One region of the Staphylococcus pseudoxylosus genome, then DNA from elsewhere that is predicted to be linked to it. Evidence: riboswitches for the same ligand, from Rfam matches in the RefSeq annotation. Region 1 holds a riboswitch; each other region holds the start of a gene.

Region 1 (7,982 bases):
AATGGTTAATTTTGAACGTGCAGCTAAAGTATCTGGAGCTAGATTCGTCTTCTTAACAGGGGAGGGCGCACAATTAGAAAGAGCATTAATGAACTATATGATTACGAAACATACAACACAACATGGTTATACAGAAATGATGGTACCACAATTAGTTAACGCTGATTCAATGTATGGTACTGGACAATTACCTAAGTTTGAAGAAGACTTGTTTAAAGTTGAAAAAGAAGGATTATATACTATACCTACTGCAGAGGTACCGTTGACAAATTATTACCGTAATGAAATTATCGGACCGGATGAATTACCAGCTAAATTCACTGCTCAATCAGCATGCTATCGTAGTGAAGCGGGCTCAGCTGGTCGTGATACTAGAGGTCTTATTCGTTTGCATCAATTCGATAAAGTTGAAATGGTTCGTTTTGAAAAACCAGAAGATTCTTGGCAGGCTTTAGATGAAATGACTGAACATGCAGAAGCAATTTTAGAAGAATTAGGCTTACCATACCGTCGTGTTATTTTATGTACAGGTGATATTGGTTTTGGCTCAAGTAAAACTTATGATTTAGAAGTTTGGTTGCCAAGCTATAATGAATATAAAGAAATAAGTTCTTGTTCAAATATTACTGATTTCCAAGCACGTCGTTCAAATATTCGTTTTAAACGGGATAAAAATGCTAAACCAGAATTAGCACATACACTTAATGGTAGTGGATTAGCAGTTGGACGTACGTTTGCTGCAATAGTTGAAAATTATCAAAATGAAGATGGTTCTGTAACAATACCAGAAGCATTAGTGCCATATATGGGTGGTAAAACAGTCATCCGTCCTATTAAATAAAATATTTAAAGTGCGTAGTTAAAGTATTAGCTACGCACTTTTTTATATGTAGAGGAGAGGGTAGGGGAGGTGTAAAAGTTGGTGTAAGAAATACATAAAATATGCGCTATTAAAATAGTTGATTTGATTGAAGTAACTGGAATTTTTAAGGGATGTCTAATAAATAACACAAAATTCTGAAATATCTATATAGCTTTATTCACAACTTTTTAAGACGAACGTTAGACTTACGTCACACAAACCTACCTCTAAAACTATTGATTATTTTTATGATATTATATTAGAATAGATTTACTGTTTTTAGCGTTTGAGGTGAGAGGGTGGAAAAATGGACAATGAGGCGCATGTTACTTTTAAACAAGGTGTAAAAGCATGTATTCCTACTTTGTTAGGTTATGCTGGTGTTGGCCTGTCTTTTGGAATTGTTGCAGTGGCATCGGGATTTAGTATGTTGGAAATTATTTTACTTTGTTTGTTAGTGTATGCCGGCGCTGCACAGTTTATTATTTGTGCACTTGTTATTTCTGGCACGCCCATATCGGCAATTATATTGACGACATTCATTGTGAATTCAAGAATGTTTTTATTAAGCATGACGCTTGCGCCAAGTTATAAAAACTATAGTTTATTAAATAGGATTGGTCTTTCTACATTAGTAACAGACGAAACATTCGGTGTAGCTATTACACCACATTTAAAAGGTGAGAAGATAAATGATCGTTGGTTGCATGGATTAAATATAACGGCATATGTCTTTTGGACATTTGCATGTATGATTGGTGCAGTCTTTGGTAAATACATACATCAACCAGAAGCACTAGGATTAGATTTTGCAATTACCGCTATGTTTATATTCTTAGCTGTCTCACAATTTGAGTCGATTAGACGCTCGAAGATAAACATATATTTTGTATTGATTATATGTGTGATTGTAATGATGCTTAGTTTAAGCTTGTTTATGCCTTCATATTTAGCTATCATATTAGCTTCGACTATTGCAGCGTTGATTGGAGTGGTGATGGAACGATGACAACGACGATACATGTGTTAACAATTATCGTGTTATGTGGTGTGGTAACGTGGCTTACACGAATTATTCCCTTTATCTTGATAACTAAAATAAAATTATCTGAACGTGTTATTAAATGGCTATCATTTATACCAATTACATTATTCACTGCATTAATCATCGATGGATTAATAGAGCAACAAGAAGGTGTGATGGGTTATAGCATTAACGGGCCGTTCTTAATAACGATGCTCCCAACTATTATTATTGCTGTGATATCACGTAGCTTAACAATCACTATACTTAGTGGCATTATCATTATGGCAGTGTTACGTTGGGTATTTTAAACAATCCTATTGAAGTAAGTTATATTATCCGTTAAACTATAAACAATTAGAAAATTAAGATATTTCAGATTACATTAACACTTTAATTTTATCTGAATTAATGAGCTTATCTTTAATACAATTAAAATCAAATCTTATTTCGAGAAGCTGAGGGACTTGGCCCGTAGACGCTTCAGCAACCGGCTTATAAAGTACGGTGCTAATACCATCGATACACTCGAATGATAAGAACTTTTAACTTCTTACTTATTTTATGAGTGAGGAGTTTTTTTACTAAGTAGGAGGTAAAACATGACGAATTATACGGTTGATACACTGGAACTAGGACCATTCACAACGGAGTCAGGTGAATTCATCTCAAACTTAAAACTACGTTATGAACATGTAGGTTTAAAAGGGCAACCACTTGTGGTGGTTTGTCATGCTTTAACAGGTAATCACTTAACGTATGGTACAAATGAAAACCCTGGATGGTGGAGAGGGATTATTGACGGTGGTTATATGCCTATTAATGATTACCAGTTTTTGACATTTAATGTTATTGGAAGCCCTTATGGTTCAAGTTCTGCATTAACAGATCCAAACTTTCCTGAGACACTTACGTTAAGAGATATCGTACGTGCTATAGAATTAGGAATTGAAACATTAGGTTTCGAAAGGATTAACATATTAATCGGTGGTTCGTTAGGTGGCATGCAAGCAATAGAATTATTATATAATCGTAAATTTGATGTTGAAAAAGCAGTGATTCTCGCAGCTACAGATAAAACATCATCCTATAGTCGTGCGTTTAATGAGATAGCGAGACAGGCTATTCATTTAGACCATAAAGAGGGTATGAGTATCGCAAGGCAGTTAGGTTTTTTAACATACCGTTCGTCTAAAAGTTATGATAAACGTTTCTCACCAGATCAAGTTGTAACCTATCAAAAACATCAAGGTAATAAATTTATGAATCATTTTGATTCTTTATGCTATTTAACACTCCTAGACGTCTTAGATAGTCATGACGTAGATAGAGGACGCAATGATGTAGATGAAGTTTTTAGTAACCTAGACACTAAAGTAATGACAATGGGCTTTACAGATGATTTGTTATATCCAGATGACTTAGTACGTGCCGTGGGAAATCGTTTTAAATATCACAAACATTTCTTTGTACCAGATAACGTAGGTCATGATGGTTTCTTACTGAATTTTAATGACTGGGCGCCTAATCTATATCACTTTTTAAAAGTATATAAAATCAAAAGAAAATGATTTAACGACTCTATTATATTAATTTTTAGGATGAAGCTATATGACTACTTTCGATAGGGGAGGGTAGACTGACATATATATAGTACATCCTTTTTTTGTACAATTATTTAAGTTGTGGTGGCATAAAATGAAACTAAAAGTAGTAGCATTAAAAATGTAATACCATGAAGTGTTGATTAGTTCAGTTATTTATACGTTTATAATTATGGAAAGTATAGTATATCGTTATCTTCTGTATTTGGATTGCCAATAATTGTATAAAAGTTTTAAAGAGGTTAAAATAATAGTTATAGTCAAAAATAGTATGGGAGTGGCGAAATTGTTTTCAAAAATATATCCTAAAGTAACTGTGCTTAGTATACTAACGCTAATCGTAGTGGCTTTAGCTTTACATATATTACCTCCGTTAGGCCTGGTGTTAGGTATCTTTGCAACAATTCCAGGTATTATCTTATGGCATAAGTCTATTGAATCATTTGGTTTAACAGCAGTCATTACAGTGGTATTAACAACGTTACTAGGTAATATATTTGTGTTGAGCACTATGGTCATCATACTCTTAGTGAGTTTTGTTATTGGCCAATTATTAAAAGAACGTACATCTAAAGAACGCATACTTTATATAACAACTACATATATTAGTATGTTCTCGTTAATTGCGTTTATGGGACTACAAACGTTTGATAAAATACCAAGTTCTACAGTTTTGATAAAACCAGTGAAAGATTACATGCATAACGTTGTTTCTGGAATTGCGGGAACTGCAGAATATAAGCAAATGCTGGAAGAAGGCTTCCGCCAGATGTCAGTTCAGTTACCAAGTTATGTCATTATTACAGTATTTCTACTTATTTTAATCAATTTAATTATTACTTTTCCAATTTTACGTAAGTTCAAAATCGCTACACCAATATTTAAACCGTTATATGCTTGGCAAATGAAGCGTTCACTATTATGGATGTATATTATCGTCTTAATTTGTGTTATGTTTTCGAGCCAACCAGGGACTTTCCAAAGTATCGTTTTAAACTTTGAAATTGTGTTATCATTATGTATGTATATTCAGGGCTTAAGTGTTATTCACTTTTTCGGAAAGGCAAAATCAATGCCAACCGCACTTTCTGTGTTATTCATGGTTATAGGGACAGCTTTAATGCCACTAACACATATTGTGAGTCTCCTGGGTGTTATAGATTTGTGTATTAACTTAAAAAGTATCATTAAAAAATGATTTGAGGTGGAAGAATGAACCGTCAATCCACTAAAAAAGCGTTAGTTTTACCATTTATTATTATGGCGTTCACAGCAATTGCACTTGTCGTAGTTTGGTTTGTTTTTAACCAGCTCATTGCAGGCATAGCGACAGTTGTATTAGTGATTATTATTGTAGGGACAGCAATAATGGTAAGACGAGCTTTACAGAAACTAGATAGCTATGTTGATAATCTAAGTGGCCATATTTCGGCAGGCAATAATATCGCAATTAAAAATTTGCCAATCGGTATGATTATCTTAGATGAAAATGAAAACATAGAGTGGATGAACAAATTTATGTCGGAACGCTTAACGCGTAATGTAATTTCCGATCCAGTTAATGAAGTATATCCTAATATCTTAAAGCAATTAGAAAAAACACAAGAAGTTGAGATTTCTGAAAATGAGTACCACTATCGCGTACGTTATTCTGAAAAAGAACATGTATTGTATTTCTTTGATATTACTGAAGAAGTACAGACAAATAAGCTATATGAAGACTCTAAACCGATTATTGCTACATTGTTCTTAGATAATTATGACGAGATTACGCAAAATATGAATGACACACAAAAATCAGAGATTAACTCGATGGTTACACGTGTGATTAGTAGATGGGCTAGTGAGCATAACATTTATTTCAAACGTTACAGCTCAGATCAATTTGTTGCTTATTTAAATCAAGATATATTAAACAACATAGAAGCAACAAACTTTAGTATTTTAAGTCAGTTGCGTGAAAAGAGTGTCGGTTACCGTGCACAACTAACTTTAAGTATCGGTGTCGGTGAAGGATCTGAAGATTTAATAGATTTAGGGGAACTATCACAATCAGGCCTAGACTTAGCACTAGGACGTGGTGGTGACCAGGTTGCTATCAAGCATATGAACGGCAATGTACGTTTCTATGGCGGTAAGACTGACCCAATGGAAAAACGTACACGTGTTAGAGCACGTGTTATATCACATGCGCTTAAAGATATTCTGATGGAAGGCGACAAAGTTATCATCATGGGACATAAACGCCCTGACTTAGATGCCATCGGTGGTGCAATTGGTGTGTCACGTTTTGCAATGATGAATAACCTAGATGCGTATATCGTCTTAAATGATTCTGACATTGATCCAACATTACGACGTGTTATGGATGCAGTAAATGAAAAACCAGAATTAAAAGACCGTTTTATCACATCGGATGAAGCATGGGATATTATGACATCTAAGACAACATTAGTCATTGTAGATACGCATAAACCTGAAATGGTTATCGATGAGAACATTTTAAATAAAGCTAACCGTAAAGTGGTTATTGACCATCATAGACGTGGAGAAAGCTTTATTTCGAGTCCATTGCTTGTTTATATGGAACCATATGCAAGTTCAACTGCAGAACTTGTGACAGAACTACTTGAGTATCAACCGACAGAACAACGATTAACGCGTTTAGAATCGACAGTAATGTTTGCAGGTATTATTGTAGATACGCGTAACTTTACGCTACGAACAGGTTCTAGAACCTTCGATGCTGCAAGTTACTTACGTGCACACGGTGCAGATACAATATTGACACAACATTTCTTGAAAGACGATCTTGATACGTATATCAATCGTACCGAGTTGATTCAAACAGTAAAATTACAAGAAAATGGTGTGGCTATTGCACACGGTTCGAATGATAAAATTTATCATCCTGTTACAGTTGCACAAGCTGCCGATGAACTGTTAAGTTTAGATGGTGTAGAGGCTTCGTACGTAATTGCAAGAAGAGAAGAAAATGTAATAGGTATGTCTGCCCGCTCACTTGGTGCTGTCAATGTGCAATTAACAATGGAAGCACTTGGCGGTGGTGGTCATTTAACTAATGCAGCCACACAGTTAAAAGATGTAACAGTGGATGAAGCAATAGAACAATTACAACAAGCTATAACAGAACAAATGAGTAGGAGTGAAAATGCATGAAAGTAATATTCACACAAGATGTAAAAGGTAAAGGTAAAAAAGGTGAGGTTAAAGACGTACCAGTAGGTTATGCAAATAACTTCTTATTAAAGAAAAATTATGCAATAGAAGCAACGCCTGGTAATTTAAAACAATTAGAACAAAAAAATAAAGCTGCTGAAGCAGAGCGTCAACAAGAAATTGAAGATGCTAAACAATTAAAAGCACAATTAAGTGAAATTGAAGTCGAAGTGTCTGCTAAAACAGGCGAAGGTGGTAAATTGTTTGGTTCAGTAAGTACGAAACAAATCACGCAAGCATTACAAGAACAACACAACATTAAAATTGATAAACGTAAAATGGATTTACCAAACGGTATCCATGCATTAGGTTACACTAACGTACCAGTTAAACTAGATAAAGAAGTTGAAGGTACAATCCGTGTACACACAGTTGAACAATAATAGTGGATTGAGATATGAGGTGTAATCACAATGGATGGAATGTATGAACAAAATCAAATGCCACACAGTAATGAGGCTGAACAGTCTGTCTTAGGTGCCATTATCATAGATCCAGAATTAATCAACACAACTCAGGAAGTATTGCTTCCTGAGTCATTTTATAGAGGTGCACATCAACACATCTTTAGAGCAATGATGAACCTCAATGAAGATAATAGAGATATTGATGTGGTAACCATTATGGATCAGTTGACACAAGAGGGTCGATTGAATGAAGCGGGTGGTCCTCAATATCTTGCAGAATTATCAAGTAATGTGCCGACAACACGTAATATCCAATACTATACTGAGATTGTTTTTAAGCATGCAACTAAACGTAAATTAATACAAACTGCAGATAGTATTGCGAATGATGGTTATAATGATGAGCTGGAACTAGATACGATACTTAACGACGCTGAACGTCGTATATTAGAATTATCATCCTCACGTGAAAGTGATGGATTTAAGGATATTCGAGATGTACTTGGTGAAGTATATGAGAATGCAGAACTATTAGATCAAAACAGTGGTCAAACTCCAGGTATTCCAACGGGCTACAGAGATTTAGACCAGATGACAGCAGGGTTTAACCGTAATGATTTAATCATTTTAGCAGCACGTCCTTCGGTAGGTAAGACTGCCTTCGCACTTAATATTGCGCAAAAAGTTGCAACACATGAAGATCATTTTTCAGTAGGTATATTCTCGCTAGAGATGGGTGCAGATCAACTTGCAACACGTATGATTTGTAGTTCAGGAAACGTGGACTCAAACCGCCTGAGAACTGGTATGATGACTGAAGAAGACTGGAATAGATTTACTATAGC
Region 2 (7,982 bases), 1.2 Mb from region 1:
AATGCTTAAGGACAAAAATGTGAAAATAGTTATAGGTGGTATGTATGAGTACGGGTTAAGTAGATATTTTACTGCGATGTTAGCTCAATTTTCTAGTTATCCCAGTGATATCACACCAGAAGGTTATTATTTTGAAAAAGATGTGGTTGATTGTGCAGGTATATTAAAAGGAGGCTCAATTTATTTTGAGCCTCCAAAGGTTATAAGTACAAGATTAACACGAATTTATTGATCTTTTTTGTTATCTTTTTTCTTAAGCGGCACTGGATCAAAGCCGCCTTTATGAAGCGGATGGCATTTTGAAATCCTTTTAATACCTAACCATGTACCTTTCAATGCACCATATACTTGAATTGCCTCTCTGGTATATTCAGAACAAGTAGGATAAAAACGGCAAGTTGCGGGCGTCAATGGTGATATAAATCGTTGATAAATATGAATGAGTCCAAGAAATATAGTTTTCATAAATTTTGCCTCCAACAAATAACTTAGCTTTAGCATAGTTAGTTTAACATAATAAGGGGAAGAGTGATGTATATGAAGTTTAAAGATAAAGATAATGACAACGTATATTTATCATATAAAGATAAAGAAGATATTGCTGACGGAAATCATGTACTTATTATTCCGAAATATAAAAATCAGTTGCTATTTACAAACCATAAATTACGTGGCGTTGAATTCCCAGGCGGTAAAAAAGAAGACGGAGAAACAAGTGAAGTAGCTGTTGCGCGGGAATTATTTGAAGAAACCGGAGCAATGATAGCGCAATGTGAGTATATTGCGCAATATGAAGTACAACGTACGAATGGTTTATGTTTCACAAAAGATGTATTTATGGTGAATGTATCTGAGATAAGCGATCAAGATGATTATTTAGAAACAAATGGCCCTTTATTTTATAAAAATATAGCTGAGATTCCAGAGAGTAAAAAAAGTTATTTGTTGAAGGACGATGCGATTTTACACTGTTTAGAGAGAGTGATATCACTTGGATTTTATAAATAGAAAGCGTATGCCTATTGAAACCTTACATCATGTATTTGAAGAAGTCACATATTGTGTTGATAACTTAAAAGTTCGAGGCTTAATAATGACACCGAAAGAAGATGTAAAACGAATTGTGATTTATCTACGAGGTGGTAAAGGCCAAGTAGGTAAAGTACGAGCAGCTAGAATGATGCAATTTGCAAATACAAACACTTTAGTTTTTGGTCCATATTATAGAGGGAATAATGGTAGTGAGGGGAAAGATGAATTTTATGGAGCGGATTTAAATGATGTCACGGTTGCTATACGTTTACTGCATCAAAAATACCCTTATGCTGCCATTCATATGGTTGGATTTTCCAGAGGTGGACTTCAGGGTTTACTCACATTTCAAGATTTACCAATCTCAAGTTATATTATCTGGGGTGGAGTATCTGATATATACTTAATGTATGAAGAACGCGTCGACTTAAGAGGCATGCTGAAACGCATGATTGGTCATCCTAAAAAGCAAGCTGTTGCCTATCAGCAACGAGATGCATTAGCTCAAATTACTAAGTCAAGCCCGCCCATATTTATTGTTCATGGTGGAAAAGATAAACAAGTAGGTATTCATCATGCCTATTATTTAGCACAACAATTAGAGGAAAAGGGAACAACTTATCGTACATTTTATCAAATGTTAGAAGGTCATGTACCGAGACCATTTGCTCTAAAACAAACACTATGTGAAATTAAACAGTGGATGATAGATGTCGAAGAGAATAAAATATAATAGAGTAAATTAAAAGAGAGAATTAGTTTCTATTACCTAATTCTCTCTTTTATATGATATTAATTAACAGATATTATTTGAACCCGCCACGTGCTGCTAAATCATCAACTTCTACACCGAATTTTTCGAAGTTATGATTGAAACGGTTAATTAAATCTTGAGCTTGCTCTCTATACGCTTCTGGCTTACTCCAAGCATTAATAGGATTCAATAGTGTTTGAGGGACATCCTCAACTTCAACTGGAATATCTAAACCGAACATATCATCTTTAATATATTCTGCATCTCTTAATTGCCCTGTAATTGCTTGATTCACCATTTGTCTTGTGTAACTTAGGCTTATACGACGTCCTATGCCATATTTACCACCAGTCCAACCAGTGTTTACAAGATAAACATCTACATCGTGTTGATCGATTAAGTTACCTAATAAATCAGCATAAACTTTAGCGTTTAGAGGTAAGAAAGGTGAACCGAAACATGTAGAGAATGAAGGTTCTGGCTCAGTTATACCACGTTCTGTACCAGCTAATTTAGCAGTGAATCCACTCAAGAAATGATACATTGCTTGATCTTTGGATAGTTTTGAAATAGGTGGTAGAACACCGAAAGCATCTGCAGTTAAGAAAATAATTGTATTAGGGTGAGCTGCTTTAGATGGCGTTACAATATTTTCAATGTGGTTGATTGGGTAAGCTGCACGCGTATTTTCTGTGTATTGATTATTATCGAAGTCAACGTCACCATCTTCGTCAACGATAACATTTTCTAAAATAGTACCATATTTAATAGCGTCATAAATTTGAGGTTCTTTTTTATAAGAAAGGTTAATTGCTTTAGCGTAACAACCACCTTCAATGTTGAAAATACCATTTTCATTCCAACCATGTTCGTCATCGCCAATAAGTTTACGTGTTGGGTCAGCGGATAGTGTCGTTTTACCAGTACCAGAAAGGCCGAAGAATAAAGCAACGTCACCTTTGTCTCCAACGTTAGCTGAACAATGCATGCTCATAATGTTATCTTTAGGTAGTAAATAGTTCATTACGGAGAAAATACCTTTTTTCATTTCACCAGCATACTCAGTCCCACCAATGAGGATCACTTTATGTTTGAATGATGTGATGATAAATGTTTCTGAGTTTGTGCCGTCAATTTCTGGATCGGCTTTAAAATGCGGTGCTGAAATAATTGTGAAGTTTGGTTTGATTTCTTGTGCTTCTTCTTTTGAATTAGGGCGTATAAACATATTTTGAGCAAATAGATTATGCCACGCTAATTCATTTACAACAGTTAATTTCAATTGTGAGTCGTGATCACTACCAGCATAACCATTGAATACATATAGTTCATCTTTTTTGTCTAAATAGTTTAGAACCTTATCATATAAATTTAAAAATGTTTCTTCCTCAATCGGTTGGTTAACATTTCCCCAGTCAATATCATCTCTATAAGATGGCTCATTTACAATAAACTTATCTTTTGGTGAACGACCTGTATATTTACCTGTTCTAGCGTTAATTGCACCTAATTCGGTAAGTTCGCCTTCATCATTATCTAAAATCTTGTTATACAACTGTGTTGTAGATAATTGAAATAATGAAGATTTTTTGTCTAAAATACTTTCAATTTTGTTTGTATAAGTGTATGTATCTACAGCCATACTAATCCCTCCAACGCTATTTAGTTATTGTAAGCCTTTACAATTACAGAGTATAACACATATATATCAATAGTCCATACCAATTTAAAAGGAATTTTAAATAAATATTAATAAATGTAAAATTGACATTATATCGTTGATTCTGTACTATAGGACTTAACGGATTCTCTTATCCTGAGTGGCGGAGGGACATGGACCCAATGAAGCCCAGCAACCTCTTCTTAATACGAAGAAAGGTGCCAAACCGTTTGCAGACAAATATCGTCTGAACGATAAGAGCGAATGGACGTATAAGGGCCTTCTCTCTATTTATTGATAGTGTAGAAGGCTTTTTTAATGAGCTCAACAGAGAGAGAATTTTCGTAATTTAAAACTAAAGGAGCAAATTATGACTTACAATAGAAGATTATTCACTTCAGAATCAGTAACAGAAGGGCATCCAGATAAAATAGCGGATCAAGTATCTGATGCTATATTGGATGAAATATTGAAAGATGACCCAAACGCACGTGTTGCTTGTGAAACGACAGTGACTACTGGCATGGCGTTAATTTCAGGAGAAATATCAACAACAACATATGTTGATATTCCGAAAGTGGTTAGAGAAACAATCAAAGAGATAGGCTACACGCGTGCTAAATACGGTTATGATAGCCAGACAATGGCAGTATTAACGGCAATTGATGAACAGTCACCAGATATCGCTCAAGGTGTCGATACAGCATTAGAGTATCGTGAAGACGCATCAGAAGAAGAAATCGAAGCTACAGGAGCGGGAGATCAAGGTTTGATGTTCGGTTATGCTACGAATGAAACGGATACATACATGCCTTTACCAATCTTCTTATCGCATCAACTTGCGAAACGCTTATCAGATGTACGTAAAGATGAAATATTAAATTACTTACGTCCTGATGGTAAAGTACAAGTAACTGTGGAATATGATGAGCAAGATCAACCACATCGCATTGATACGATTGTCGTGTCAACACAACATGCTGAAGATATCGAATTAGCACAAATTCAAGATGATATTAAAGAACATGTTATTTATCCAACAGTGCCAGAAGCACTTTTAGATGAGAACACTAAATTTTATATCAATCCTACTGGTCGTTTCGTTATAGGTGGACCACAAGGTGATGCAGGGCTTACTGGACGTAAAATAATTGTTGATACGTATGGTGGTTATGCACGTCATGGTGGGGGATGCTTTAGTGGTAAAGACCCAACTAAAGTTGACCGTTCTGCTGCTTATGCTGCACGCTATGTAGCAAAAAATATCGTTGCTGCTGAATTAGCAGACAAATGTGAAGTACAACTTGCATATGCGATTGGTGTAGCTGAGCCTGTTTCTATTTCTATAGATACATTTGGTACAGGAAAAGTTAAAGAAAATGAATTGGTTGAGGCAGTTAGACAACATTTTGATTTAAGACCAGCTGGAATTATTAAAATGTTAGACTTGAAACACCCTATTTATAAACAAACTGCTGCATATGGCCATTTTGGTCGTACAGACGTATTATTACCATGGGAAAAGTTAGATAAAATTAATTTATTAAAAGATACAGTTAAAGCTTAACTAGAACAAAAGTTTTTTAACTTTACTCTCGAATGCTATACGTTTATCTATTATAATTAAGTTACTGAACACATAAAGGAGCGTTTTTTGTTATGAATTCATTTGGACCATTAGAGATTGGTTTAATTGTGGCAATTGTTGTAGCAGTAATTTGTTTCATTTTATTTATCATTGCTTTGAAAAGTAAGAAGAAAGCACAACAAAAGGTAGAAGAACAATACAAAACCAGAGAACAAAAACTAAGCGATGAGCATGAAGAAGAACTAGAAAAAGAAAGAATAGAAAATAAAAAAACAGTAACAAAGCAAAAAGAAGAATATAATGCTACAGTTAATTCGAAAAATAGAGAAATTGATGCATTGAAATTATTCTCTAAAAATCAAAGTGAATATGTAACTGATATGAGACTTATTGGTATTCGAGAAAGATTAGTAAATGAGAAAAGAATTCGTCCAGAAGATATGCACATTATGGCTAATATATTTTTACCTAAGAATGAATTTAATGATGTACAGCGTATTAGTCATTTAGTACTTACGCGTACTGGTTTATATATAATTGACTCACAATTATTAAAAGGTCACGTATACAATGGCGTGAGTGCTGCACAATTTAAAGAACAACCAACAATGGAGCAAGTTTTTAATGCGTTGGATCTTGATAGACAAGAACCACAAACACTTGTATTAGATCAAAACGAAGATGAAAACTCATTATCTTTTGTTAATTATACGACTCATTTGAATGATATTGAGAAACTAGCGGGTGATATTCAAACTGAATTGAATTTAAAATTCACACCAACTACCATTTTATATTTCAATCCTAAAAATGAGGGTGATGTAACAATTTCAAACTATGCGCAAAGTTCAAATACCAAAGTGTTAGTTGGTCCAGAACAATTGGATGAATTCTTCAATAAATTCGTCTTCCATGGTCGCATTCAATATAACGTTGAAGATTTACAACGTGTTATGGATGAAATTGAATCATTTAACTAAAGAAATAAATTTCATATTTTGAGAATAAATCATGCTATGTAGTATAAACTGTCAACAAAAGTATTTAGACTTTTGTTGACAGTTTTTTTGGACTATAAAATTTTAAAAATATAATCTGATACAGCCTGACTATTTAATTTAACTATAAATTAAATAGGTGATTGATGACATATGCTATAAAGAATTTCAAAAATAAGAATGAATTGTAAACATATAGGCATTTTTATTTATATATTTGGGAATATTGATTAGTATAATAAATAACAAAATAAAAAGGGGATTTTAACTTGGAAAATATTACATTTTACAATGGGAATGAAATGCCGATTGTTGGATTGGGCACATTTCGCGTGGAGAATAATGATGAATGTGCAGCATCAGTAAAACATGCGATTGAAAACGGCTATACACATATTGACACAGCAATGATTTATGAAAATGAAGATAAAGTAGGTCAAGGTATTGCTGAAGGATTAGCTTCAACAGGATTAAAAAGAAGTGACCTATTCATTACTTCTAAATTATGGCTTGATGACTACGGTCGACAAAATGTCGCTAATGCATATGAAACAAGTTTAAACAAATTAGGTTTAGACTATTTAGATTTATATCTAATGCACTGGCCTGGAACTGATGAAGCACTGATGATTGATACTTGGCAGGGTATGGAAGACCTTTATAAAAATGATAAAGTGAAAAATATTGGTGTAAGTAACTTTAATATTGAACATTTAGAAGCATTATTAGCACAAGTTTCAATTAAACCAGTAATAAATCAAGTAGAATTCCATCCATATCTATTACAATCTTCTTTAAATAGATATCTGGAAGTTCAAAATATTCATATGGAGTCATGGTCACCATTAATGAATGCACAAATTTTAGAAGATAAAACAGTAAACGCAGTTGCAAAGGAAGTAGGGAAATCACCTGCTCAAGTAATCATTAGATGGAATATTGAACATGGTGTTGTAGTAATTCCAAAATCGGTTACTCCGTCTAGAATAGAAGAGAATATTAATGTATTTGATTTCGCATTAACAGCTGAACAAATAGAAAAATTAGATAACCTTAATGAAGATCGTAGAATTGGACCAGATCCTGCAAAATACAGTGGTCATTAAAGAATTATATAAAATAGTATGATTACTTAAGTGTTAATAATTAAATTAATGAGTTAATGATATATACTCGTTAACTTTGATTTAGTTGAGTTTATGATATAGTATGACAAGACTAATGAAATTGTCATTAATAAGTATGGACAATGTACATGACATAAAAAGCCACAAAAACATTAAATTGTTTTTGTGGCTTTTTATAATGCACTTTTTAGGTTTTTCGTTAAAGTATGTAACCTAACAAACAGGCTAAAAAGGAAACGCCGTATTGTAGTACAGAATAACTAATGAAATAAATGATTTTCTTTTTAGTCATTAATAGTTCGACGAGTTCAGATGATAAAGTAGAAAAGGTAGTAAGACCGCCTAAAATACCAACGATTACAAAGGGGTCAATCCAATCTAACTTAAGTGACGAGCCTAATAGAAAACCAATGATAAAGCTACCAACTATATTAACGAAAGGTGTTGCAACTGGTAATATACTACTGAATTTGCGATTACAAAAATTAGTAATAAAACCACGGATGACTGCACCTATGCCACCACCTAACATGATTAATAAACAGTTAATCATGAGATACGCGCCCCCAATCTAACGCCAATATAGCATAAACAAATTCCTAAAACATAACTACTGATTGCGTAAATTGTAACAGCTAAATAAGCTTGCTGCTCGAATAAATGTATAAGTTCAAATTGGAATGTAGAAAAGGTAGTCATTGCACCCAATAAACCTGTAGTAATGCCTTTTTTTAAAAGTGGATTATTCTTGTAATATTGTAAAGTTAGCGTCCCTAGAAACCCCATTAAAAAAGCGCCTAAAATATTAGCGATAAATGTACCA
Region 3 (7,982 bases), 400 kb from region 1:
ACGCCATAAATAATTTCTGCGCCTTCATTTGCATCTAAAATATACCAACATTCAGTCTTACCATATTCTCCTTCATACATTTGAGCATATGTGTTATCTGGATGTACTTGTACTGACAAATTATCATTTGCATCTAATATTTTAGTTAGTAACGGAAATTTATCTTCTTTAGGATTCCCAAATAATACTTTGTCTTCTGCCCATACTTCATCTAATGTTTTACCTTTATGACGTCCATTTTCAATAACGTTTGGACCGTTCGGATGAGCTGATATCGCCCAACATTCTCCTGTATGATCATTAGGTATATCATAGTTAAATGCTTTAAGTGCATTGCCTCCCCATATTCTTTCTTGAAAAACAGGTTTTAATAATAATGGCATTTATTCCTACCTCCCAGTTATATTTCTTTAAGTAAATCGTAAATTTGTTGTGTTTGTGTTGCCTCAATTAGCTGTTGTCGAATATTGTCGTCCATTAATGTTCTTGATAATCTTTGCAACAGTTTTAAATGTGTATCACTGCTATCATTAGGTACTGCAATTAGAAATAAAATATTAGGCAATGTACCATCTAAACTGTCCCAGTCGATACCATGTTTATTATTCATTACAGCGACAACAGGTTGTTTCACTGCTGATGATTTTGCATGAGGTATTGCAACATTCATTCCAATCGCTGTCGTTGCTTCTGCTTCACGTTTCAGTACAGCATCTTTCAATTCTTTTTTATCTGTAATGTAATCATACTTATCAAGTTGATCTATGAGATCATCTATGGCTTCGTCTCTTGAATTTTTCTTATCGACTATTTTGATAACATCTTTATCAAATACATCAACTGTGTTGTTTGTCTGTTCAGTAGTTTGTTCTTTATTTGTTTCTGCTGTAGTATTTGTTGTAGCACTAGTTTCTGCTTCCTCATCTTGCTGTTCCGCTGTCATTCCCGTTGCAATACTATTAGTATCAACAGCTAATGCTGGTGTGTTTTTTCTTAAAAATAGCACTGCACTCATCGTGACAAAACTACCAACTATCACAGCAATAAAGAACCATAAAATCTGATCTATTCCACCTAAAACTGCTACAATCGGACCGCCATGAGCCACTCTATCGCCCACGCCACCTATTGCTGCAATCGCTGCTGCTACCATTGCCCCTACCATATTAGATGGAATAATTCTTAACGGATCTTGTGCAGCAAATGGAATAGCACCTTCTGTAATGCCAAATAATCCCATAGTAAATGAAGCTTTTCCCATTTCTACTTCACCTTTATTAAATTTACGTTTATTAATAAACGTAGCTAAACCTAAACCAATAGGCGGTGTACAAACCGCTACTGCAACCATTCCCATTACAGCATAGTTCCCTTCAGCAATTAGCGCTGAACCAAATAAGAAAGCAACTTTATTGACTGGTCCTCCCATATCAAATGCAATCATCGCCCCTACAATTAATGCTAAGATTACAATGTTAGTACCTTGCATACTTTTCAGCCAAGTTGTTAGCGCTTCAAAGATACTCGCTATCGGTGCACCAATTAAGAATATAAATATTAATCCCACAATGAGTGATGAGATAATAGGAATGATTATAATCGGCATAATGGGTGCCATCACTTTTGGTGTTTTTACATTTTTAATCCATTTCGCAATGTAACCTGCTATAAAACCTGCTACAATACCTCCTAGAAAACCAGCTCCAGCATCACTACCGTAGAAGCTACCGTCAGCAGCTATAGCGCCACCAATCATACCGGGTACAAGTCCAGGTTTGTCAGCAATACTCACTGCGATGTAACCAGCCAATATTGGCACCATAAAACTGAAAGCTAAATTACCTATATTTTCAACTGATTTCCAAAATGAATCATCTGGAATCTCCAAACCTTTTGAAGTTGCTTCTCCACCAATTGTTAGTGCAATCGCCATTAATAACCCACCTACAACGATGAAGGGAACCATAAACGATACACCGTTCATTAAATGCTGATAAACCATCTGAATACCGGTTTTGGGTTTGTCTTCTTGGCTAGACTGACTAGCTCCACTAGTTTCATGATGGATATGAGCATCTTTATCAATAATACGTTGAATCAATACTTCCGGTTTATGAATGCCTTCTCTAACGCTTTCGTTAATTAATAATTTCCCATCAAACCTTGATAAATCTACTTGGCGATCTGCTGCAATAATAATGCCATCCGCTTCTCTAATTTCTTTTGTTGTTAAGACATTTTCTGCACCTACGCCACCTTGTGTTTCCACCTTGATATGTACGCCCATATCTTTGGCAGCTTGCTCCAATTTTTCTTGGGCCATATACGTGTGTGCAATCCCATTTGGACACGACGTAATCGCTAAAATTTTCATATAATTCATCCTCCTCAATACAATTGTAAACGCATTCATCAGATTGTAAAAAAGAATAATTGCCGTTACTAGTGGCAATTATTCTTTAATTAAATCAATCATTTTCTCTTTTAAACTTTGATCTTCAAGTACTAATAATTGGTCTACAGTATTCTCATCCAATTTAGCAATAGTATGAATAATTTTCTTCATTATGGGAATGTCTTGCTCTGTAATTGCTAAGAAAAAAACAAGCTTAGCTTTATTTTGTTTCCAGATATAACCTTGCATATTTTTGAAAATAATTACATGTGATTTTAATACTTTTTCTGGATCACCATGTGGCATACTCATCCCGTTACCAATATATGTAGAAGAAAATTTTTCTCTCTCTAATGCACTTTTCATGTAATCTTTGGCGACAGCATGATCGTTATCTAGAATCATTTGAGCTTGTTCAAAAACATAACTTGCAACCACTTGCTCCTGTTTATCTGAGTAAACACTAAATTGAATTGAAGATAATTCAGTTTGATGTAATACAGGATTTTGCTTATGGTGTAACTCAGAAGCAATTTTATTTTCGTCCTCCTCTGAAAATAAAGGAGATACTTCTATGCAAGTTAAATCATTAGGCAGTTGTTTACCTTCAATAGAATGTGTAGCAACAAGCGCATCAATATTGCTAAAGTTATAATCATTCATATCTTCCATTTTCAATGTATCTACTATATGAATACTGTCATCTATATTTTTAATTTTCGCTTCTAATAAACTAGAAATTCCTAACCCATAATAACAAGTGATAACAATATTAAACGACTCTTTTTTACGGCGATCTATGGAAGATTGAAAATGTAACGCCAAAAATGCAATTTCATCTTCAACTAAATTTATTTTTGCATCTTTTGCAAGATGACTAACTGTCTCATACAATGCATTAAACACAAAGGGATAATACTTTTTAATATCTTCAGTTAAAGGATTATTAATATAAACATTCTTTACTATACGTAAGTATGTTCTACTGAAATGTGCATATAAATTGTCGCGTAGTTCTTGGTCTTCTGTAAAATCTACACCTACATTTCTCTCCATTTGATGAATCATACGATCAATATAGCTTTTAACAAAAATCTGTTCAAAGCCTAAATCGTATTTATTAAAATAATAGCTAATAAAGAATGATAACAGTTGCGCAGTTTCATCTGAAAGTTGATAACCTAATTCCGAATTGATATCTGTAATACATTGTTGCGCGATTTTATAGGAGGATTTATCGACTACCCACGAATAACCGTCATCGCTATTACGTTTAAATATAATAATTAAGTGTATGAGTAATTGTTTTATCCGTATTTTAGAAGGTTGTATATGATGTGCATTTAAGTTACGTTCAATAATTTGACTAATGATATCAATGTGCGCCTTAGGTATTTCATTTAATATCACATCATCAACCGTTTTACTTTTCGAAGATAGTTGATTTAAATGTAGAATCGCATTTCTAATATTCATTTCGTTTCCGTTTACTGTGACACCTTTTTTCTTAGTTAGATTCACAGTAATATCAAATGAATTGCACCACGACTGAACACGCGTTAAATAATCACTAACTTCTGATTTAGATAAATGAAAGTGATGTGCTAATGAATCTAAGGTTGTGGGTTGTTGATGCATTAAAATATGATAACCCAATTTTAGAAGTAATTCGTTTTCTTTGTTTGTAAAATCAGAAACGATTTCTTCTATATAATCTATACTATAAAGGTCTTGGTTCACCTTGAAACCTCGACCTTTAACACTGACAATTAACGCCGACAATACATCAACATTAATATATTTAATATCGTTCCTCACTGTTCTATTAGAGACATTTAAGTAAGTGGCTATTTCATCTGCGCTTAAAAAACGATTACTGTTGTTGAGTAACAATCTAATGAGTTTGGCATGTCTTTCTAACATCACTGCACCGCGCTTTCCCGTATTTTCACACTTCCTCAAAGGTGATTTAATATTTAAATTCATTGTAGCTATTACTTATTATTTAATCAAGAAGTGGCTAATTGAAGTTAACATAATAAAAAACACCCATTCAAAAGACATTATCTGATGAATCGGTGTTTACATTTATTTTATTTTTCTGATGTATGGATTGTTTCTCTAATATATTCGTAAGCTTCTTTAAGTTGTTGCATTTCTTGATCATCTAACGTAATTGCAAATCTTTGAACAATACCAGAGCGATCAACTAACGTAGGTAAACTAAATGCGCCATCTGTTAAGTCATATTCTTTGCTGATTGAAGTCAATGGCATCATAGTACGTTGATTCAATGCAATAGTTTGTATCAATGATGTTGTAACTTTAGAAATCGCAGCATTAGTCCAACCTTTTTGATAAAAGACATCCATAGATACTTCATTAATGATAGATGTTATATGTGCTTTATCAATTTCTGGGCTATTACTTAGCGCTTCATATTCTGTAAGCGACATACCATGAATACGCACTTTACTCCACACAGGTATTGCATGTTGTCCATGCTCTCCAATAACAAATGCCTCAACATTTTTGGGGTCGATTTGATAATGATGAGCGATAATCGTCTTGAACCTTGAAGTTTCTAAAGACGTTCCCGTTCCAATGATTTTATGAGTTGGATAGTTTACTTGATTAGCAAAATATACGATCGAATCTACAGGATTAGAAATCACAATAATGATTGCCTCTTGTGTTACCTCAGCAACTTGACTCATAACATTTTTTATAATGTCATGATTGCCTTGTGCTAATAAAGTACGATCACCATCATTTTTATCTGTTGGTACACTCGCAGCAACCACAATAAAATCAGCATCTGCTAAATCTTGATAATCTCCAGCTTTAATCTTGATATGCGCAGTATTAAATAATCCTTGTGAATGATTATGATCAAGCGCTTCTCCACTTGCAATTTCATCTTTATCATCAACCAACACAATCTCTGAAAATAAATTCAAATATTGTACATCTGTTAAAACTTGACTACCTACTCTTCCTAAACCAACAATGCCTAGTTTAGACATACACTACACCCCTTTTTCATTACTAATATCTGTTCATAATAACTTATTTTTCATACGGAATTACATCTTTACCGTATTCTTTTTTAATGAATTCTTTCATGTCTTTAGATTGTAGCACTTTTATAAGTGCTTGATATTTTTCGTCATCTTTATGTCCTTTTTTCACAGCAACGATATTCGCAAACGGTGATGACTCAGTTTCACTAATGATAGCATCTTTATGTGGCGTTAACCCATTATCTAACGCATAGTTTGAATTCATAATAACTGCAGCACCTTCCTTACTTTCATATGTCTTAGGTAAGAATTCTGCCCCTTGTTTATTATTAAACTTCAAATCTTTTTTATTTTCTACAATGTCTTCAAATTTTGCGTCTTCTATACTAACACCTTTTTTAATCTTTATTAATCCTTCATCTACAAAGAATGATAAGAATCTACCCTCTTCAGCTGGATTGTTAGAAACATATATTGTTGAACCTTTAGGAATATCTTTAATATCTTTATATTTTTTACTATAAACACCCATTGGCGTAGTAAATACTTTTCCAACTTCTTCTATATCATAATTGTGATCTTTCTTTTCTGCTTTTAAGTAAGGCGTATGCTGGAAGAAATTGGCATCTACATCACCTTTATCTAATAGTTTATTAGGTACTTTATAATCATTAACTGTTTTAACTTCTAAATCATATCCTTGTTTTTTCATTTCTTCTTTTGCATGTTTCAATACTTCACCGTGTGGTGCTGGCGAAGCTGCAATTGTTATTTTTTTATCCCCATCTTTACCATTTGAATTGCCACATGCTGCAAGAACAATGGTTAATATTAATAATGAACATAAAACAATTAATTTCCTCATAATCTATTTCACTCCTCATGAATTTTTAAGTTTCAAAGTAAATAAAAAATACTTTCTCTTAATTTTATAAGAGAAAGTATAAACCTTCTCTCATCTCTAAAAGTTTGGTAACTTTTTGTGAATTAGCACCATTTCGTATAACGACGGTTGCTGGGTTTCATAGGGCACGTCCCTCCACCTCTCTTGATAAGAGTAAATCAGTATGTAGTTACAATGTTTTTATCCTAGCATTATACTCATGTTTAGTCAACGAGTTTTAAGAAAATTCTAAATAATACGTCTACTAACTAACTTCTGTTCCATGTGAAACAACAATCCATTAAAGCGATATAACTTTATAGAAGGACAACTGCTACATATGCAATAAAGTTATTTAATGCATGCAGTGCTATAGCAGTAGCTAAACTTCGTTGTGTTTTTAAATAGACATATACGATACCTATAGCGATAACAAGATACATAACAATTTCTAATGGTGATTGTGCTGCTATTACGTGTAAAGATGCAAAAACAATTACAGATATGACTGACATCACTATAAAATTCAATTTCTTTCCTAATTCACCAATTACCAAGTGTCGGAAGAGAAACTCTTCAGTAACCGGCGCAATAATTACAATAGAAAAGAACGCAAGTACCGTTGAGAATGGTGTACTAAACATTTGTTGAATCAATAAATCGTTTTGTGTTTCTTCAAACTTCCATTGTTCAGGTGCAAACGCATCAACTAATACAGGAAAAATTAATTTAAATATAAACATAACAATAAATGTAACAATGATGAGTTTCCAGTATTTCTTAATATTACTGAAGCCACTTTTCCACTCAATTTTATAACTATTTTTATGTAACAACATCCATATAATCATGATAAATATAAAAACACCAATCTCCATTAACAAATCAGCGGCGCTCGACCCATCAAATTTATCATTACTGTAACTATCACCAAAACTTATATTAACTGCCCACGTTATACTCAAAATTATAAGTGACAAGAAAAAATTACTAGCTAAATAAATGATTGGCAGAAAAAAATCTTTACCGTTAATATCCTTCCATCGATATTTCTTTTCGTTTTTAACCGACATTATAGTCCCTCCTAAAGTTTTATATATAACACACTTTTACATTGTACAATTTCCATTTTCTTCAAACATTTTACAATAATATAAATAGATAGTATAGATAGACATGTAAACTAATTTATTTAAATTTCAATGCGTAAAAGGAAATGAAAAGTGGTATATAGAGATTAAATATACTATACATAGTTTAAGGAGTTGTTGTCGATGCGTATATTGGTACTAGGTGCTGGCGGAATTGGTGGATATTTTGGTGGTCGCTTAGCTGAGGCTGGCAAACATGTCACATTTTTAGTACGGCCCAAACGCAAATCATATCTAGAACGAAATGGCTTAGCCATTCATAGTGAAAAAGGAGATTATCATTTTAATCCACAACTCATCACAAAAGATGATCGTGTCGAACCTTTTGATATCGTGCTCTTATCTTCAAAGTCTTATCACTTAGATCATGCTATTGAAGATTTAAAACCATTTATAGATCATAACACCTTAATTATTCCACTACTTAATGGCGTTGCACATGTCCCTAAATTACAAAACGCTTTTGGAAAAAATAAAATCATGGGTGGTTACTGCATTATTGAAACAACACTTGATAGTACTGGCGAAAT
Region 4 (7,982 bases), 780 kb from region 1:
ACTGCAGCAGGCGGTTCATGGATTTCATTCCATCACGGTGGTGGCGTTGGTATGGGATATTCGTTACATGCTGGTATGGTTGTTGTTGCAGATGGTTCTGAACGCGCAGATAAACGTTTAGGACGTGTACTTACTACGGATCCGGGTATGGGTGTAGTGAGACATGCTGATGCTGGATATGAATCTGCAATTGAAGTAGCAAAAGAAAAAGGTATAAAAATCCCAATGATTACAGGTAAAGGAGACAAATAATGAACGATTTAATCATTCAAAACATAAAAGAACTTATTTTACCAAAATCAACTGAGCGTCCATTAAAAGGAAAAGAATTAGATGAGCTAAATATCATTGAAAACGGAACTGTTGTTGTAAAAGACGGCAAAATAGTTTATGCAGGTAATCATACGGATGATTATGAAGCGCATGAAATTATTGATGCAACAGGAAAAGTAGTTTCACCAGCACTTGTTGAAGCTCATACACATCTTGTGCATGGAGGATCACGTGAACATGAAATGTCACTTAAAAGGCAAGGTGTTTCATATTTGGAAATTCTTGAACAAGGTGGAGGCATTTTATCTACTGTTGAAGCGACTCGCAAAGCTACTGAAGATGAATTGTTTAAAAAGGCAGAGAAGAATCTGTTAACTATGATTGAGCATGGCGTGTTAGCTGTAGAAAGTAAGAGTGGATATGGTTTAGATAAAGAAAACGAACTGAAACAGTTACGCGTATCTAATCGTTTAGCAGACAAATACAATTTGGATATGAAGCATACTTTCCTAGGGCCTCATGCAGTTCCTAAAGATGCGCAATCAAATCAAGCATTCTTGGAAGAAATGATTGATTTGTTACCTGAAGTTAAACCATACGCAGATTTTGCGGATATATTTTGTGAGACAGGTGTGTTTACCATCGAGGAATCAAGAAAATATATGCAAGCTGCTAAAGCATTAGGGTTTGATGTGAAAATACATGCTGACGAAATCGATCCATTAGGTGGACTCGAGTTAGCCATTGATGAAGGTGCAATTTCTGCAGATCATCTTGTAGCTTCAAGTACAGAAGGTAAAGCGAAATTAAAACAAAGTGATACTGTAGCTGTATTACTTCCAGGAACAACATTTTATTTAGGCAAAGAAACCTATGCAGATGCAAGAGGTATGCTAGATAATGATGGCGCGATTGCAATTGCAACAGATTTTAATCCTGGTAGTTGTGTTACCAATAATTTACAACTTGTAATGTCTATTGCTGCGCTAAAATTAAAACTATCACCAAATGAAATTTGGAATGCGGTAACGGTAAATGCTGCAAAAGCAATAGATGTAAATGCTGGAACAATTAATAAAGGCGATAGAGCAAATATTGTAATTTGGGATGCACCTAACCATGAATATATCCCATATCATTATGGTATTAACCATGCAGAAACAGTAATTAAAGATGGAAAAGTATTAGTAGATAATAAAATTCAATTAAAAGGTTAATGTAATTATTTTGTTAGTCTGGGAGATCAAAAGATGTCCCAGATTTTTTAGAGCCACTTCTCAATTTATTGAGTTAGTGGCTCTTACACATGAGCAAGAGCTCAGGTGTACCAAGTCTAATCTTTAAAGTAACCACTTCTCAATTTATTGAGTTAGTGGCTCTTACACATGAGCAAGAGCTCAGGTGTACCAAGTCTAATCTTTAAAGTAACCACTTCTCAATTTATTGAGTTAGTGGCTCTTACACATGAGCAAGAGCTCAGGTGTACCAAGTCTAATCTTTAAAGTAACCACTTCTCAATTTATTGAGTTAGTGGCTCTTACACATGAGCAAGAGCTCAGGTGTACCAAGTCTAATCTTTAAAGTAACCACTTCTCAATTTATTGAGTTAGTGGCTCTTACACATGAGCAAGAGCTCAGGTGTACCAAGTCTAATCTTTAAAGTAACCACTTCTCAATTTATTGAGTTAGTGGCTCTTACACATGAGCAAGAGCTCAGGTACTAATATTTTTATATTTTGATAAACAGAATTGATAAAATATTTAGACAATTATGATACCATATGACAAGAGGAACATATGGAGGTGACATTCGGCGTGATACAAACTGATTATATCAAACAATGGCAAGGTAATATCATGTCGAACGCACTATCTGGCGTATTAATAGCGCTCGCACTTTTGCCAGGTGCTATCGCATTTTCTTTTATCGCAGGCGTGAGTCCCATAATAGGTTTGTTGAGTACTGGATTAATGATGATTGTCATTAGTTTCACAGGCAATAGGAATTTAATGGTTTCAGCGCCAAGTAGTGGTGTCTCTTTAGTTGTAGCACCGCTTATGGCTAGTCATGGCATGCAAGCAGTGATTTTAGCTACAATTTTTATGGGATTAATCCAAATCATATTTGGTTACTGTCATACAAATAAACTATTAGATTATATTCCTACAGGCGTTGTCATAGGATTTATGAATGCACTTGGCGTACTGCTATTCACATCTCAACTTGATAATATATTTCAAATTTCTAATTCTACTTATGTTCTTGTGTTAATTTCATTTATAATTATTTGGTTGGCACAAAGATACGTAAAATTCATACCAGCACCTTTAGTTGCTATTATTGTTTTAACCTTTGCTGCTTGGTTAATCAAACCAGATATACAATATGTTCACAATTTAGCCTCCATACATGTACATTTGCCAAATATTGGTTTACCTAAAATGATGTATGATTTAGAAAATACATTTATTATTTTTATGTATGGATTAACAATGGCTATTGTAGCTGTTATACAAACAACCTTAACTGCTCGCATGATGGACGTTGTTACGGATACGCCTAGTGATAAAAACAAAGAGTCAATTGGTCAAGGTATTGCAAACTTTATTGTAGGATTGTTTGGTGGATATGGTGGTAGCGCATTAGTCGGACAATCAAAATTTAATTTAAGTATGGGAGCAACATCTAGAGTTTCAACTTTGATTACTGGTAGCTTTTTACTTTTTAGTTTATTTGTATTTGGAAGTATTATTGGTCAGATACCTATGGCGGTATTAGCGACCGTACTAATCACGATATCTTTAAATACATTTGATAGAAGAACTGTATCATTTGTTAAAAAAGCACCGGTTTTTAATGGGTCTATAGTAATACTAACAATGGCGATAATATTATTAACGAATAATTTAGCTGCAGGTGTAGTGATTGTAACGATTTGTTACTACCTCATTTTGTGCTTAAAAAATAAGAAAGGGTGTGACATATAATGCCACAATATGAAGATTACATAAATTGGAGAAGGACTTTTCATCAATATCCAGAATTATCAGATGCAGAATATGAAACAACAAAAAGATTAAGAAGAATTTTAGAATCATATGAAATTACCATCCTAGACTTACCATTAGAAACGGGATTAGTAGCAGAGGTCGGTCAAGGTGAACATTTTGTAGCAGTTCGAACAGACATAGATGCTTTGCCTATTAAAGAGCAAGTTGTACATGAATTTACATCTACGAATGAAGGTATGATGCACGCTTGTGGACATGATATTCATATGGCCAGCATTCTTGCAGTAGTGACAAAATTGAAAGAAATTGAATCGCAATTAACTGGGCGCGTACGCATTATCTTCCAACCTGCAGAAGAACTAGGTTATGGAGCGTATCATATTACTGATACAGGTGCGATAGAAGGTGCTAAAGCGGTATTAGGTTATCATAATTATCCTACATTAGACATTGGTGAATTTGCAGTGAAATCAGGAGTTATTACATCATCTGTAGACCGATTTGAATTTAAAATTAAAGGTGTAGGCGCTCATGCTGCTAAACCTGAACAAGGTAATGATCCAGTGATTGTATTAGGACAATTAATTAATAGTGTGCAGTCTATTGTGAGCAGAAATTTATCAGCATTTGATAACGCTGTTGTTACTATTGGTGAAGTGTCTAGTGGTAATACATGGAATGTGATTGCAGATGAAGCTTATGTGCAAGGTACAGTGAGAAGTTTTGACGAAGAGAAACGTAATTATATCGAAGAACGTTTGCGTGCAATTGGAAGTGGTCTTGCAGAAGCATTTGGTGTTGAAATTGAAACGTTATACCATCGTTTACCAGGTGCGGTTGTTAACGATGAAAAATTAACAGAAGACGCGATAGAGGTTGCTAAAGCGGTAGGTTATAATGTGAGTATTATGGATCAACCATTAACTATTGGAGAAGATTTTTCAGGTTTCTCAAATAAATATCCAAGTGTATTTGTGTTTATTGGTTCTAATAGTGAGTATGATCTGCATCATCCTAAATATGATCCAGATGAACGTATATTAGAAAAAGTACCTGATTATTTCGTAAGTTTTGTACAAAAACTTTTAAATGAACAATCTAAATAGAATCTTTGATTGATGTATTAAAAGTTAAAAAATCAGGGTAATGCATAAGCATATTCTTTAAATAAGGAGTGTTTGCATATGTCAGGACAAGACCCTAGAACAAAATTTTCAAGTGAAGATTTCCCAAAACAAGAACAAGACGTTCCAGGTTTACAAGATAAATTAGACCCTAAACCTGATTGTGGTGAAACTACTTATATCGGTTATGGGCGTTTAAAAGATTATAAAATGTTAGTTACTGGTGGAGATTCCGCTATCGGTAGAGCTGCTGCCATAGCGTATGCTAAAGAAGGTGCAGATGTGGCGATTAATTACTTGCCTGCTGAGCAAGTGGACGCTGAAGAAGTACAACAAGTGATTGAAGCAGCGGGACGTAAAGCTGTATTAATCCCAGGCGATATACGCGATGAACAATTTAACTATGATTTAGTTGAAACAGCTTATAACAAACTTGGTGGATTAGATAATGTAACGATTGTAGCAGGACATCAGCAATATAGAAACAACCTTAAAGGCTTTGATACTGAATCATTTACTGAGACGTTCGAAACAAATGTCTATCCTATTTTCTGGTCAGTTCAAAAAGCGATTGATTATTTAGAACCTGGTGCAACAATTACACTGACTTCATCTGTGCAAGGTTATAATCCAAGCCCAATCTTACATGATTATGCCGCTTCTAAAGCAGCTATCATTTCACTTACCAAGAGCTTGTCTGAAGAATTAGGTAGCAAGGGAATCCGTGTAAATTGTGTAGCACCAGGACCATTCTGGTCACCACTCCAAATTTCTGGTGGACAGCCCCAATCTAAAATTCCAACTTTCGGTCAAAAAGAAGTGTTAGGTAGAGCGGGGCAACCGATTGAACTTTCAGGCGTGTATGTACATTTAGCAGCTGAGGAATCAAGTTATACTACAGGCCAAGTTTATGGCGTGACAGGTGGTACTCAATTAGATTAGAATTGATGAAGTAACGTAATGAGACGGTAATTTTATTTAACTTTTAGTGTTTCAATGTCTCGGTGATACTAAGCATAAGGAGGAAAGGATACATTGATATCCTACCTCCTTATTTTTGAAAGGTAAGGTAATCATTTATGAAAAAATTTAGAGCAGATGCTTTAAGCAAAAAACAAAATTATAAACTATTAAGTGGTAGTGTGATACCTAGACCCATCGCTTTTGTTACTTCGCAAGATAAAGATGGGCATTTAAATGCAGCGCCGTTTAGCTTTTTTAATGTTATAAATAGCGCGCCGCCAATGATCATGATTTCTACAGGTCGCTCTGAAGGGAAACGGAAAGACACTTCTTTAAATATTGAAGAAACGGAATCATTTGTAGTACATATTACAGATGAAGATACAGTTGAACAAATTAACCATACAGCAGCACCGTTGACTCGTAATCAAAATGAATTAGAAAGAACAAGTCTTAATTGTGTTGACTCTGAATTAGTTGCAGTACCTGGTATTGAACAAGCCAAAATTCGAATGGAATGTAAGCTAGATCGAATTATTCCATTAGGTGATCCTCAGGAAGGATCTGATTTAATTATAGGTGAAGTAGTCATGTTTCATATTGATGAATCAGTTTATATTGAAGATAGTAAAATAGACCCTGATGCGCTAAATGCAGTGGCGCGCTTAGCTGGTAATGATTATGCTTCTTTAGGTAATAAATTTACTATCGAACGTCCGATGCAGTAAATATAAAGCGACTAAATAACATAAGCTCTATTGAAATAATAGACGTTGAAGGAATTAGATAATGAAATCGTTTTTTAAATTGTTTCCTGTCCAATTCCATATTTGACGAATTACAATTAATACTGTACTGTAATAAAATAAAATAATAACTTATCAAGAGAAGTGTAGGGACTGGCCCGATGATACTTCGGCAACATGATGATGCGTGTGCCAAATCCAGTAGCATAATTCATGCTAGAAGATAAGAATGAATCACAGTTTACTCTTTCTTCTTAATTTAGAAAGAGTTTTTTTATTTTTTGGACTTAAAAATAACAGAAGGTTGGGTTCTGTTTTAATATTTAGGAAAGTTGGTTATATATGGAGGAGACAAAAAAAGGTAACGCATGGGCTTTGATACCTTTAATCGTATTTGTTGGTATGTTTTTAGGTGTGGGTATTAGTACAGGCGACTTTACTACGATGCCACTGAATGTAGCTATATTAGTTGCTGCTATTGTCGGCTTAGCGTTAAATAGAAAAGAATCATTTCAAAAAAAAGTTGAAGTTTTTACAAAAGGTGCAGGACATTCCAATATTATTTTAATGATGTTAATTTTCTTATTAGCAGGTGCCTTTTCTCAAACGACTGAAGATATGGGTGGCGTGCAGTCGACGGTTAACTTAGGGTTATCATTAATCCCAGAAAATTTAATTATCGTCGGACTATTTATCATATGTATGTTTGTATCTTTATCAATGGGGACGTCTGTAGGGACGGTAGCTGCTATAGCACCAGTTGGCTTTGGTTTAAGTCAGGCTACAGATGTTTCGGCTGCGATTACAATGGCTACTGTTGTTGGTGGAGCTATGTTTGGTGATAACTTATCAATGATTTCTGATACTACGATCGCTGCAGTACGTACCCAAAAAACGAAAATGAGCGATAAATTTAAAGTGAACATAAAGATTGTTTTACCTGGCGCGATATTTACTATTATTGCGCTTTGGTTTTTAACAAATGGTGCCCATATAGATGCAAATAAAAGTTATGATTATGATCTTATTAAAGTAATTCCATACTTATTTGTGCTTATCTTGGCATTAATAGGTGTAAATGTAGTTATCGTATTAATCGGTGGTATTATACTTTCTGCAATTATTGGATTAATCTACGGTTCATTTGGTTGGACAGGTTTATTAAGTTCTATATCTAAAGGTATTATCGGTATGGAAGATATAGCGATTATTGCATTGCTCATTGGTGGTTTAGTGGCGTTAATCCAACATAATGGTGGTATTACTTGGCTATTAAATTTTGTGCGCAGTAAAGTGAAATCTAAACGTGGTGCAGAATTAGGTATTGCTGGCTTAGTCAGTGTGGCAGATATATCAACCGCAAATAATACTATTTCTATATTAATGGCAGGACCATTAGCAAAAGATATTTCAGAGGAATATGATGTGGATCCACGTAAATCAGCTAGTATTTTAGATATGTTTGCGAGTTGTTTCCAAGGGATGCTGCCATATAGTCCTCAATTGATAGCTGCTGCAGGTGTGGCGTCTATATCTCCATTTGAATTAGTACCTTACGCAATTTATCCAATGATACTAGGCGTTTGTGGACTTATAGCAATTTTCTTTAGATTACCTAGATTAGATAAAAAGTAAATAAGATACATTGTAACATCAAATTGAGCAATGATTTTTATGTTCTCAATAGAGTATTGAAGTTATATGCTAATAAGCATGATTTGAAAATTGATGATGTTCATTGTGTTATATAATATTAAGAGACTATAAGCTAGCTTTGAATTTGAGTCCGGGATATATGAATGTTCCGGGCTCATTCGCTATTTTAAATAAACAGTATGCTAACAGAATATGCTAAGATAAATGT

The links. Region 1 has a riboswitch for S-adenosylmethionine ahead of LG295_RS00060 (alpha/beta fold hydrolase family protein). Riboswitches for the same ligand answer to the same signal wherever they lie in the genome.
Region 2: linked by a shared signal. The riboswitch ahead of metK (methionine adenosyltransferase) and the one ahead of LG295_RS00060 (alpha/beta fold hydrolase family protein) in region 1 are both predicted to bind S-adenosylmethionine.
Region 3: linked by a shared signal. The riboswitch ahead of LG295_RS01795 (MetQ/NlpA family ABC transporter substrate-binding protein) and the one ahead of LG295_RS00060 (alpha/beta fold hydrolase family protein) in region 1 are both predicted to bind S-adenosylmethionine.
Region 4: linked by a shared signal. The riboswitch ahead of LG295_RS03555 (Na+/H+ antiporter NhaC family protein) and the one ahead of LG295_RS00060 (alpha/beta fold hydrolase family protein) in region 1 are both predicted to bind S-adenosylmethionine.

What each region holds. Positions count from the first base shown of each region.
Region 1 is NZ_CP085024.1:12,992-20,973, forward strand. Features, by position in the region: gene serS (serine--tRNA ligase) at 1-841, shown strand, start outside; gene LG295_RS00050 (AzlC family ABC transporter permease) at 1,170-1,871, shown strand; gene LG295_RS00055 (AzlD domain-containing protein) at 1,868-2,197, shown strand; SAM riboswitch class I at 2,329-2,428, shown strand; gene LG295_RS00060 (alpha/beta fold hydrolase family protein) at 2,489-3,457, shown strand; gene LG295_RS00065 (DUF2232 domain-containing protein) at 3,762-4,688, shown strand; gene LG295_RS00070 (DHH family phosphoesterase) at 4,703-6,670, shown strand; gene rplI (50S ribosomal protein L9) at 6,667-7,113, shown strand; gene dnaB (replicative DNA helicase) at 7,144-7,982, shown strand, end outside.
Region 2 is NZ_CP085024.1:1,201,441-1,209,422, forward strand. Features, by position in the region: gene menC (o-succinylbenzoate synthase) at 1-232, shown strand, start outside; gene yidD (membrane protein insertion efficiency factor YidD) at 226-465, opposite strand; gene ytkD (RNA deprotection pyrophosphohydrolase) at 532-1,008, shown strand; gene LG295_RS05810 (S9 family peptidase) at 992-1,765, shown strand; gene pckA (phosphoenolpyruvate carboxykinase (ATP)) at 1,839-3,428, opposite strand; SAM riboswitch class I at 3,595-3,707, shown strand; gene metK (methionine adenosyltransferase) at 3,817-5,013, shown strand; gene LG295_RS05825 (nuclease-related domain-containing protein) at 5,106-6,014, shown strand; gene LG295_RS05830 (aldo/keto reductase) at 6,302-7,138, shown strand; gene LG295_RS05835 (CrcB family protein) at 7,359-7,712, opposite strand; gene crcB (fluoride efflux transporter CrcB) at 7,709-7,982, opposite strand, start outside.
Region 3 is NZ_CP085024.1:411,733-419,714, reverse strand. Features, by position in the region: gene manA (mannose-6-phosphate isomerase, class I) at 1-383, opposite strand, end outside; gene LG295_RS01810 (fructose-specific PTS transporter subunit EIIC) at 401-2,374, opposite strand; gene LG295_RS01805 (BglG family transcription antiterminator) at 2,453-4,318, opposite strand; gene LG295_RS01800 (lactate/malate family dehydrogenase) at 4,489-5,421, opposite strand; gene LG295_RS01795 (MetQ/NlpA family ABC transporter substrate-binding protein) at 5,465-6,283, opposite strand; SAM riboswitch class I at 6,371-6,476, opposite strand; gene LG295_RS01790 (type II CAAX endopeptidase family protein) at 6,619-7,374, opposite strand; gene panE (2-dehydropantoate 2-reductase) at 7,576-7,982, shown strand, end outside.
Region 4 is NZ_CP085024.1:789,810-797,791, forward strand. Features, by position in the region: gene hutU (urocanate hydratase) at 1-252, shown strand, start outside; gene hutI (imidazolonepropionase) at 252-1,490, shown strand; gene LG295_RS03535 (SulP family inorganic anion transporter) at 2,071-3,261, shown strand; gene LG295_RS03540 (amidohydrolase) at 3,261-4,391, shown strand; gene LG295_RS03545 (SDR family oxidoreductase) at 4,470-5,351, shown strand; gene LG295_RS03550 (flavin reductase family protein) at 5,489-6,100, shown strand; SAM riboswitch class I at 6,248-6,348, shown strand; gene LG295_RS03555 (Na+/H+ antiporter NhaC family protein) at 6,461-7,753, shown strand.